3 regions of the Micromonospora sp. PRAS1 genome follow, and region 3 is predicted to be linked to each of the others. Evidence: riboswitches for the same ligand, from Rfam matches in the RefSeq annotation. Region 3 holds a riboswitch; each other region holds the start of a gene.
The links. Region 3 has a riboswitch for S-adenosylmethionine ahead of AC507J_RS29105 (ABC transporter substrate-binding protein). Riboswitches for the same ligand answer to the same signal wherever they lie in the genome.

Region 1 (3,267 bases), on a different contig from region 3:
CGATAATGTCGGTAAAGTCAACGATGCGGTTGAAGTTGGTCTGGTGCCCGTGGTCAGATGGACATGCCTAGCTGGGAGTCTTCGCATGTCCACATCTCGGAAGTTCGAGCCGCACTATCGACGGATCATCGCCGACATCAGGAGGCGGGTTGCCGAAGGTGAATGGCCTCCGGGTCACAAGCTGCCGTCCACGAAGGAACTGGCCGACCTGTACGAGGTGGGGAGCATGTCGACCGTCCGGCAGGCGATCACGATCCTGATCGAGACTGGCGAGTTGTACGGCCATCAGGGGCTGGGCGTCTTCGTGGCAGATCGGGTGCAGTAGGAGTCGTCGCAGCCTCGAACGGATGAATTCCTGGAAAGGTTCCGCTCGTCGCGGACGGGACTTTCCAAGATCTACTGAGTGGGCGGCGGGGCCGGCGGTCGGGGTGGTCGAGTGGGGGCGGCGGCCATGGTGGGCAGTCGATCTCGGGGGATGGCGGGCGTCGATGTTGTAGGCCCGCTGGATGCGCTGGCCAGGCGATTTGGCTGGCGATGCGGGCGGGCTACCTCCGAGCGGAGCGGATTTCGGAAGTTCCAGGCGGTAGGATGAGCATGGGAGCGTTCCCAAAGGAAGAGATTGCATCGACAACTATCTATAGCTTCTCGCATTCTGGGTGCCCACCACCCATCTCCATTGGAGGTACCGGAATGCGTACTGACCGGTTCGGCGGGCCGGCCCTGTCCCTGTTCCGCATGGTCATCGGCCTGCTCTTCCTCTGCCACGGACTGGCGTCCCTGTTCGGCGTCTTCGGCGGCAACCGTGGTAGCGGCGATCCAGTCCCACTCGGGCAGTGGCCCGGCTGGTGGGCCGCCCTGATCCAGGCGCTCTGTGGCGCGCTGGTGCTCGTCGGCCTCTTCACCCGCCCGGCCGCGCTGCTGGCGTCGGGCTCGATGGCGTACGCGTACTTCGTGGTCCACCAGCCCGAGGCGTTGCTGCCGCTAAGTAACCACGGCGAGTTGTCCGTGCTGTTCTGCTGGTCGTTCTTCCTGATCGCGGTGCTCGGCCCGGGCAACTGGGCGCTGGACACGCTGCTGCGGCAGCGAACGGCCGAAGCGGTGGCGCTCGACACCGGCGAGCGGCGGTCGGTGCCGGCCTGACGGCGGTGCTCAGCGGCACCGGGGCACGTGACGGTGCCGCTGAGGAATCGCTCACAGGCTGGGATTGACGGGCGACGAGCGCCGCCGGATTGCCTAGACTCGGCGACACAACTGCATACCTCATCCAGAGGGGCTGAGGGATACGGCCCGACGACGCCCCGGCAACCACCCCGCGCGCTCACCGTTGCGCGTTCGGCGGGGCAGGTGCCAATTCCGTCCCCGCCGTACCGTGCGATGCGGGGAAAGATGAGAGGACTTCGACATGACGTCGACGCTCGCCGCTCCCGGTATCGACACCACCGCCAGCCCCGCCCGTGCCCTGGTCTGCCGCGCCTGTTCGGCCCGTTACCCGCTCGCCGCGCAGCACGCCTGTTACGAGTGTTTCGGCCCGCTGGAGGTCGACTACGACCTGGCCGCGCTCGCCACCGTCACGCGCGAGCAGATCGAGGCCGGCCCGCGCAATCTCTGGCGTTACGCCGCCCTGCTGCCCGCCGGCCAGGACCCGGCCACCCGGGTCACCCTGGACCCCGGGTTCACCCCGTTGGTGGCCGCCGACCGGCTCGCCGCCGAGTTGGGCCTCACCGCCCCACTCTGGGTCAAGGACGACAGCGCCAACCCGACCCACTCGTTCAAGGACCGGGTGGTCTCGGTGGCGCTGACCGCCGCCCGTACGCTCGGTTTCTCCCGCTTCGCCTGTGCCTCCACCGGCAACCTGGCCAACTCGGTCGCCGCGCACGCGGCCCGGGTGGGTGCCCCGTCGGTGGTCTTCATCCCCAGCGACCTGGAGCAGGGCAAGGTGGTGACCACTGCGGTCTACGGCGGTGAACTGGTCGCCATCGACGGGTCGTACGACGACGTGAACCGGCTCTGCGGCGAACTGGTGGAGACCGACGAGTTCGAGGACACCGCGTTCGTGAACGTCAACGTCCGGCCGTACTACGCGGAGGGCTCGAAGACGCTCGGCTACGAGGTGGCCGAGCAGCTTGGCTGGCGCATCCCCGCCCAGGTGGTCATTCCGATGGCCTCCGGTGAGCTGCTCACCAAGATCGACAAGGCGTTCAGCGAGCTGGTCGAGATCGGGCTGGTCGAGGCGCCGGCCGGTGGCTGGAGGGTCTTCGGGGCGCAGTCGGCCGGCTGCAACCCGATCGCCACCGCCCTGCACGCGGGCAGCGACGTGATCACCCCGGTCAAGCCGACCGGGATCGCGAAGTCGCTGAACATCGGCGACCCGGCCGCCGGGTTGTACGCACTGGAGGCGGTGCGCCGCACCGGCGGCTGGATGGAGTACGCCGACGACGACGAGATCCGCGCCGGGGTGCGGCTGTTGGCGCGTACCACCGGGGTCTTCGCGGAGACCGCGGGTGGGGTGACCGTCGCGGTGCTGCGCAAGCTTGTCGAGTCCGGCCGGCTCGACCCGGCCGCTGAGACGGTGGTGTTCAACACCGGCGAGGGCCTCAAGACCCTGGACGCGGTGGCCGGCGAGGTCGGCCCGACCCACCGGATCAAGCCCTCGCTGCGGGCCGCCCGCGATGCCGGCTTGCTCAGCTGACTCGTCGGTTAATAAGGGACCCTTCCTATACTCGAGGCGTTAACAAGGGGCCCTTCCTTGCATTTTGCGAAACGCGCGGGCAGGGACTTGACGGCAGGAACCGGACGGCGCAAGATGCTCCGTGCGGGAGGGCGTTTCGCCGGAGACTTTTAGTCTGTACGACCCAACGCCGGAGGCGTTGTGCGATCGACCCTCCCGACCAACGTCCGGAACGGGCCAGCGAATATTCGCTGGCCCGTTCCGCTGTCCGAGGCGAAGAGACCGCCGACGGTCCGGGGCGAAGGAACCGCTGGCTCTTCGAGGCGGAGGAACCGCTGGCGGAAAAACCGGTGGCGATGGCCGGGAGGTGGCGGGCAGGCTCGCGGCCATGGACATCGCCGTCACCCCCTTCGAGCCGTCAGACGAGGCGGCGCTGGACGACGCGTACCGGATCTTCGCGGCGGCCCAGCAGGTCGACGCGCCCGACGTCCCGGCTGGCGAACGCGTGGAGTTCGGCCTGATCGCCGCCCATCCGCCCTACGGCAGCCTGATCCACCGCGCGCTGGCCCGGCGCGGCGGCGAGGCCGTCGGTTACCTGT
Region 2 (3,267 bases), on a different contig from region 3:
CGCGACGAGCGAGGAAGCGGGACGAAGATGATCAAGCCTGAGCTGCCCGAGTACATCCGCACGATGGTTCGCGGCGATTACGCCGCCAACGACGCGGTCGAGGCCAAGCTTGACGACGAGGGCTGGGATGGGCTCCCGCGCTACCTCGCCGCAGTCTTCTTCCTCGCCGTTGACCGCCGCTTCGGCGAGACCGCCGGCCGTGCCGAGGTCATCGCCTTCGTCGGCGAGCTACGCGCCGGACTCGCCGACGGCGGGCCGGACATCAATGCCGAGGCTGCCGAGCAGCTCATCATGTCCATCATCGACCCATCGCTCGACTACTCGATGAGCCAGGAGATGATCGGCCGCATCCAGGCGGCCACCGTGCAGAAAATCCTTACTGAGGAGAACCTGTCGGACGACGAGCTGGACGGCCTACTCACGGAGGCTGTCAGCCTGTCCATGCGCCCCTGATCTCAAGACGCACCGCCCCGACCGGGCCGGTGCCTTCGTGGTCGGGGCGGTGGTGCCTATCGGGTGCTGCCGGCCGGGGGTCCGGTCTCACTTCAGGTGCCGGGCGAAGAACCGGTTCGCGTCGTCTGCCTCGAACGGCGGTACGCCGGTGTGTCCGCCCATGTTGGCGTGCAGCGTCTTCTCCGTGGAGCCGAAGGCGTCGAACAGATCCAGCGCCAGTTGCCGGTCGTTTCCTTCGTCGTCCCATTGCAGCAGGACCTGCAACGGAATGGTGACCTGCCGGGCCTCCGCGAACATGGTGCGGGGCACGAAACTCCCGGCGAACAGAAGGGCCGCCAGGATGCGCGGCTCGACCACCGCCAGCCGGATGCCGATGGCGATGATCCCTCCCGAGTAGCCGACCGGGCCGCCGAGTTCGGGCAGCGCAAGCAGGGCGTCGAGGGCGGCCCGCCATTCCGGGACCGCCTGGTCGACAAGCGGAAGGACGAGCCGGTCGATGGTCTCGTCGGCGACCGGCTCGCCGGCCTGCAACGCCCGGCGCAGGTCGGCGCGGGCCTCCTCGATGGCGACGAGGCGGGGCCGGTCACCGCCGCCGGGAAGCTCGATGGTGGCCGTAGCGAAGCCCTCCGCTGCGCAGTGCTGGGCCCGGGCCACCAGTCGGGGATACATCCTCGGCAGTCCGCCGGGGTGGCCGAGCAGGATCAGCGGTGCCGGAGCGGATACCGATGGAGGCGTCCACAGGATGCCGGGGACCTCGCCGAGGGAGAATTCGCGCTCGCGGACGCCGTCGGCGAGGCGCTGTTCGGAAGTGAACTTCATGGTCGTGCCTTTCGGGAATGCGCTGAACGGCGCTCCCGGACGACCTATCGCCCGACCGTGACCCCTGAGGGGAGCACCCATGTCGACACGTTCACGGGTACCACCTCCTCGGTCTCTCGCACGGCCTCCGGGAAGCTAACAGCGGTTGCCGTGATCCGCCAGCGGGTTATTGCGGAGGCTACGGCGCACCTGGCGAACTGACTCGGGCACCCGGCACGGGACACCGGGAGTACGGCGTAGTTGGTACGGTCTGGACAGGTCATGAGCGCCAGCGCGAAGCCCCGGCTTGCTGGCCGGCAACCCTCCGATCGTGGGCGGGGTGCTCCGGGTGAGGACCCGGCTCGGCACGGGTGTTGTCGAGCAAGCTGCGAAGCAGGAGGTGCTTTCGTGCCAGCTTTCATTTCCAGGCAGGACAGCGAATCCGACCGGGGATTCAAGCAGGACGACCTGCTGCGGGTACGCCTCGCCGACGCTGACGACGCCGGGCAGATCGCGCTGCTGCACGTCGACAGTTGGCGTCGCTACTACCGTGGCGCGTACTCCGATTCCTTCCTCGACGGTGATGTCGTCGCCGACCGGCGCTCGGTCTGGTCGACCCGCTTGGCCGGCCCCACCCACAGCCGGACACTGGTGGCCGAGGACGGCAGTCGGCTGATCGGCTTCGTCCATGTCAGGTTCGACCAGGATCCGCAGTGGGGCAGCCTCGTCGACAACCTGCACGTCACGCACGACCACCACCGCACCGGTGTCGGCACCGCGCTCCTGGCCCATGCCGCCCGAGCCGCTGTGGCACACGCGACGGCCCACGCCCTGTACCTGTGGGTCCTGGAGCAGAACAGCGCGGCGCAGCGGTTCTACCGGGCCTGTGGCGCCCGCCACGTCGAGACGGCGACGGTGTCACCACCCGGCGGAGACCCGTCCCGACTCAACGGCACTCCCCGCAAGTTCCGGATGGCCTGGCCGGACGCCACCGGGCCGAGCCAGCTCGACACCAGCCGGTTCGAGCAAGCTCCGATGCGCCCTCGGTCGGCCACCGGCGGCCACCGCGCTGCGCGGGCATGAACAGCTTCCCGGACAAGGCGATCCGCAGAACCCGCGTCCCGAATCGCATCCACCGCTCAGCCGGACGTTCGTGGTCACCGGCGCCTGCCGGCGCGCCGCTGCGAACCTGCCGCCTCGGCGGGTGCGGCGGCGGTGGGCCGTTACAGGGCGTGGCGGATCAGGAAGGTGGCCGTCGAGGTTGCGGCCCCGTCACCGATCGGCGAGATTCGCATCTGCCTATCGGCGTCGTGGCTCAGGTATCGATCCGGGAAGTTGTGCGAACGCAGTGACGTGTGCCTGCCGCCGATGCCGGTGACCGGGCAGAACGTGGCGTCGGCGCGGAACAGGGCGCTGCCGTCGGCGCGGTGCAGGAACACGCGGAATCCAGAGTGCCGGAGGTAGTGGCCGGGGAAGTTGACCGACTCGAACGAGACGCAGCGACCACTGGCGAGGCCGGAGCGGACGATGAACGCCGCGTCGGCTTTCGTGCCGGCGCTGCTGGCGGCATTGACCGGGTCGACTCGGGCCTGGAGGTTGGCGTGTCGTACCCGGTGACCGGGCAGGCTGGCGACTTCCAGACCGATGCGGGCGCCGGGAACCAGCACCGGGCCGGCCGGGCTGGCCGGGCCGGCGGGTACGGAAGGGGGTGCTGCGGGAACACTCGGGGCGAGTGGTGGAGCCTTGGTGGCCGGGTTCGTCGGCGTGCCGCTGGGGGTGGTCGGGCCGGAGCCGGGGTTGCTCGCGCCGCTGTCGTCGGTGCGCGGGTTCAAGCCGGGTCGGACGACGGAGTCGCTGATCGGAGTCTGCGGCGCGGCCCCGGCGCCTCGGGAGTCGGAACCGGTGCGCTCCGTGCCGGGCAGCCGGTCGTCGGCGAAGTCATCCGCGGCACGGTCGGGATGGGGCACCCCGGCAACGAACTCGCCACGGATCGGCTCCTGGAGCGTTCCGTCGCGG
Region 3 (3,267 bases):
GGTGACCCCGCTGGCCAGCGCCTCGGTGACGATCTGCGGGCAGATGAAGTGCACGTGCGTGTCGACCGCCCCGGCGGTCAGGATCCGGCCGTTGCCGGCGATCACCTCGGTGGCCGGGCCGATGACCAGGTCGGGGTGGACGCCGTCCATGGTGTCCGGGTTGCCGGCCCGGCCCAGCGCGACGATCCGCCCGTCCCGCAGCCCGACGTCGGCCTTGACCACGCCCCAGTGGTCGAGCACCACGGCGCCGGTGATGACGGTGTCCAGGGCACCCTCGGCACGGGTCGCCCGGGACTGGCCCATCGACTCGCGGATCACCTTGCCACCGCCGAAGACCGCCTCGTCGCCGCCGGCGCAGTGATCGTGTTCGACCTCGATGAGCAGGTTCGTGTCGGCCAGCCGGATCCGGTCGCCGGTGGTCGGCCCGTACAGGGCGACGTACCGGTCACGCTCCACGGCGCTCACGCGTCCCGCCTCCCGTCCAGCGCGCCGCCGCACTCGCCGCGCAGGCCCGGTACGACCCGGGTACCGGCGAGCGGCACCAGGTCGACGCTGCGGCTCACCCCCGGTTCGAAGCGCACCGCCGTGCCGGCCGGTACGGCGAGCCGCTGCCCCCACGCGGCGTCCCGGTCGAAGTCCAGGGCCGGGTTGGCCTCGGCGAAGTGGTAGTGCGAGCCGACCTGCACCGGCCGGTCGCCGGTGTTCACCACCAGCAGCGTGGTCACCGGCCGACCGGCGTTGATCTCCACCGGGCCGTCGGCCGGCAGGATCTCCCCGGGGATCACGGGATCGGGTGGTGCACCGTCACCAGCTTGGTGCCGTCCGGGAACGTCGCCTCCACCTGCACCTCCCCCAGCAACTCGGGGATGCCGTCCTGCACGTCGTCCCGGCTCAGCACGGTGCGACCGGAGGACATCAGGTCGACCACGGACCTGCCGTCGCGCGCCCCTTCGAGCAGGAAGGCGGTGATCACCGCGACGGCTTCCGGATAGTTGAGGCGCAGGCCGCGCTCGCGGCGACGCCTGGCGACGTCGGCCGCCACGTGGACGAGCAGGCGGTCCTGCTCGTGCGGGGTGAGGTACAACTGGGGCTCCCGGTGGGTGTCCGCGCCCCCATGTAACCGCCGGGCCGGCGCCTCGACGCGCCACCGCACGGTTCGGGGTTCGCCCGCCGGCACACCACCACGCGCCTGGGGCCCGGGAGTGCCACCCTCCCGGCCCGCGTGCTGGACCACCGACGGTGTCGTCTCGGATGCGGACCGCACCGCCCACCGCTGACCAGACCGTAAGGGATCACGCGCCTCCGGGCAACACCCCCGTACCCCGGCCATCCGCGTGAGGGGCGTCATAACGGGTGGACGCTCCCCCGTCACCTGCTGCTAGCCTCGTCGGCAGGTCATGAGCGCCAGCGTCAAGCCCCGGCTCGCTGGCCGGCAACCCTCGTCCGCGCAGGGGTGCCCCGGGTGAGGACCAGGCATCGGAGCAGCCTCCGGTGCAAGCGTGGCCTGGTTGCCCAGGTCATCACGACCTGAAGGAGAGCCATGCCGTACGACCCTCGATCCGCTCCTGTCATCCCCGGTGCCGGCCTGACCCAACGCCGGCACGTCGACATGATGCGGGTGTGCAGCGCCGCGTGTAGCTGACCGCGCCGGTCGGGTCGGCCGACCAATCTCTCGCTTTCCCACGATCCGTTCCAGCGGTCCGTCCTGCGACGGACCGTCGGTGTGGCACGTCCGTGCCCGCCGTAGCTCAATCAGGAGACACCTGTGCGATTCCTTCCTGCCCTGACCCGGGCCGCCGCCGTCGGCACCGCCGCCATCCTCGCTGCCGCCACCCTGACCGCCTGCGGCTCCGACTCCGCCGGTGGCACCGCCGACAACCCGTACAACCTGCTCCAACCCGGGGTGCTGCGGGCCGGCACGCTCACCGACGCCCCGCCGAACGTGTACCTCTCCGACGGCAAGTTCACCGGCTTCGACAACGACCTGCTGGTCGCCGCCGCCGACAAACTCGGGCTGACTGTGGAGTTCGTCGGCACCGACTTCTCGGCGCTGCTGTCGCAGGTGAACACCCGCAAGTTCGACATCGGCAGCTCCTCGATCACCATCACCGAGGCGCGGAAGAAGACCGTCGACTTCGGCAACGGGTACGACTTCGGCTACTTCGGCCTGGACGTACCCGCCGGATCGACGCTGAGCAGCTTCGACGAACTGCCCGGCAAGCGGGTGGTGGTCGTGCAGGGCACCGTCCAGGACGACTACGCCACCAACAAGGGCCTCGACCCGGTACGTGTGCCCGACTACAACGGCGCGATCAACCAGCTCAAGGCCGGCACCGCCGATGCCTGGATCGCCCCGGCCGAAATCGGTGAGAAGACCGCGGCGGACAGCGGCGGCAAGATCAAGGTGGCCGCCACCGAACTCAGCCCCGCCCCGACCGCGTACGCCTTCGCCAAGGGCAACGACGCGCTGCGCGAGGCGCTGAACAAGGCGCTCGACGAGGTGATCGCCGACGGCACCTGGACCCGGCTCCAGGAGCAGTACTACCCGGGCCGGCCCATCCCGGACGACTTCACCCCGGGCAGCGGCGAGGTTTCGGTGCCCTCGGCGGCAGGTTCGGCGGCGCCCTCGGCGTCGGCCGCTTCCTGAAGTAGGACGACGAGCGAGCCGGGCGGAGGTTGACCGTGGATCCGTTGCGCACCCTGTGGGAGACGTTCTTCGACTGGGAGTCGATGCGCGAGGCACTACCCGAGATGCTCACCGTCGGGTTGCCGAACACGCTGATCCTGGCGGTCACCGCCGCCCTGCTCGGCTCGGCGCTGGGCATCCTGCTGGCCGTGGCGGGCATCTCGCGTACCCGATGGTTGCGCTGGCCGGCCCGGGTCTGGACCGACGTGTTCCGCGGTCTGCCGGCGGCGGCGACGATCCTGCTGATCGGCGTCGGCCTGGCGCCGCTCGGCATGCAGGTGTGGGGGCCCAACCCGTACCCGCTTGGCATCCTGGCGCTGTCGCTGATCGCCTCCGCGTACATCGGGGAGATCTTCCGCTCCGGCATCCAGTCGGTGGAGGCGACCCAGCTGGAGGCGGCTCGCGCACTGGGCTTCTCCTGGTGGGAGGCGATGCGGATGGTGATCATCCCGCAGGGCATCCGCCGGATCCTGCCGGCCTGGGTGAACCAGCTGATCGCCCTGATCAAGGACTCCAGCCTGGTCTACTTCCTCGGCCTGCTGGCCAGCCAGCGGGAGCTGTTCCGGATCGGGCAGGACTAC

Region 1: linked by a shared signal. The riboswitch ahead of thrC (threonine synthase) and the one ahead of AC507J_RS29105 (ABC transporter substrate-binding protein) in region 3 are both predicted to bind S-adenosylmethionine.
Region 2: linked by a shared signal. The riboswitch ahead of AC507J_RS26920 (GNAT family N-acetyltransferase) and the one ahead of AC507J_RS29105 (ABC transporter substrate-binding protein) in region 3 are both predicted to bind S-adenosylmethionine.

What each region holds. Positions count from the first base shown of each region.
Region 1 is NZ_JCANNB010000013.1:152,613-155,879, reverse strand. It holds gene AC507J_RS15090 (GntR family transcriptional regulator) at 86-325, shown strand; gene AC507J_RS15085 (DoxX family protein) at 691-1,140, shown strand; SAM riboswitch class I at 1,258-1,393, shown strand; gene thrC (threonine synthase) at 1,403-2,689, shown strand; gene AC507J_RS15075 (GNAT family N-acetyltransferase) at 3,057-3,267, shown strand, end outside.
Region 2 is NZ_JCANNB010000039.1:18,733-21,999, reverse strand. It holds gene AC507J_RS26935 (hypothetical protein) at 1-41, shown strand, start outside; gene AC507J_RS26930 (hypothetical protein) at 28-453, shown strand; gene AC507J_RS26925 (alpha/beta hydrolase family protein) at 541-1,272, opposite strand; SAM riboswitch class IV at 1,530-1,645, shown strand; gene AC507J_RS26920 (GNAT family N-acetyltransferase) at 1,660-2,334, shown strand; gene AC507J_RS26915 (AbfB domain-containing protein) at 2,475-3,267, opposite strand, start outside.
Region 3 is NZ_JCANNB010000047.1:37,072-40,338, reverse strand. It holds gene AC507J_RS29120 (urease subunit alpha) at 1-465, opposite strand, end outside; gene AC507J_RS29115 (urease subunit beta) at 462-785, opposite strand; gene AC507J_RS29110 (urease subunit gamma) at 782-1,084, opposite strand; SAM riboswitch class IV at 1,394-1,506, shown strand; gene AC507J_RS29105 (ABC transporter substrate-binding protein) at 1,766-2,647, shown strand; gene AC507J_RS29100 (amino acid ABC transporter permease) at 2,683-3,267, shown strand, end outside.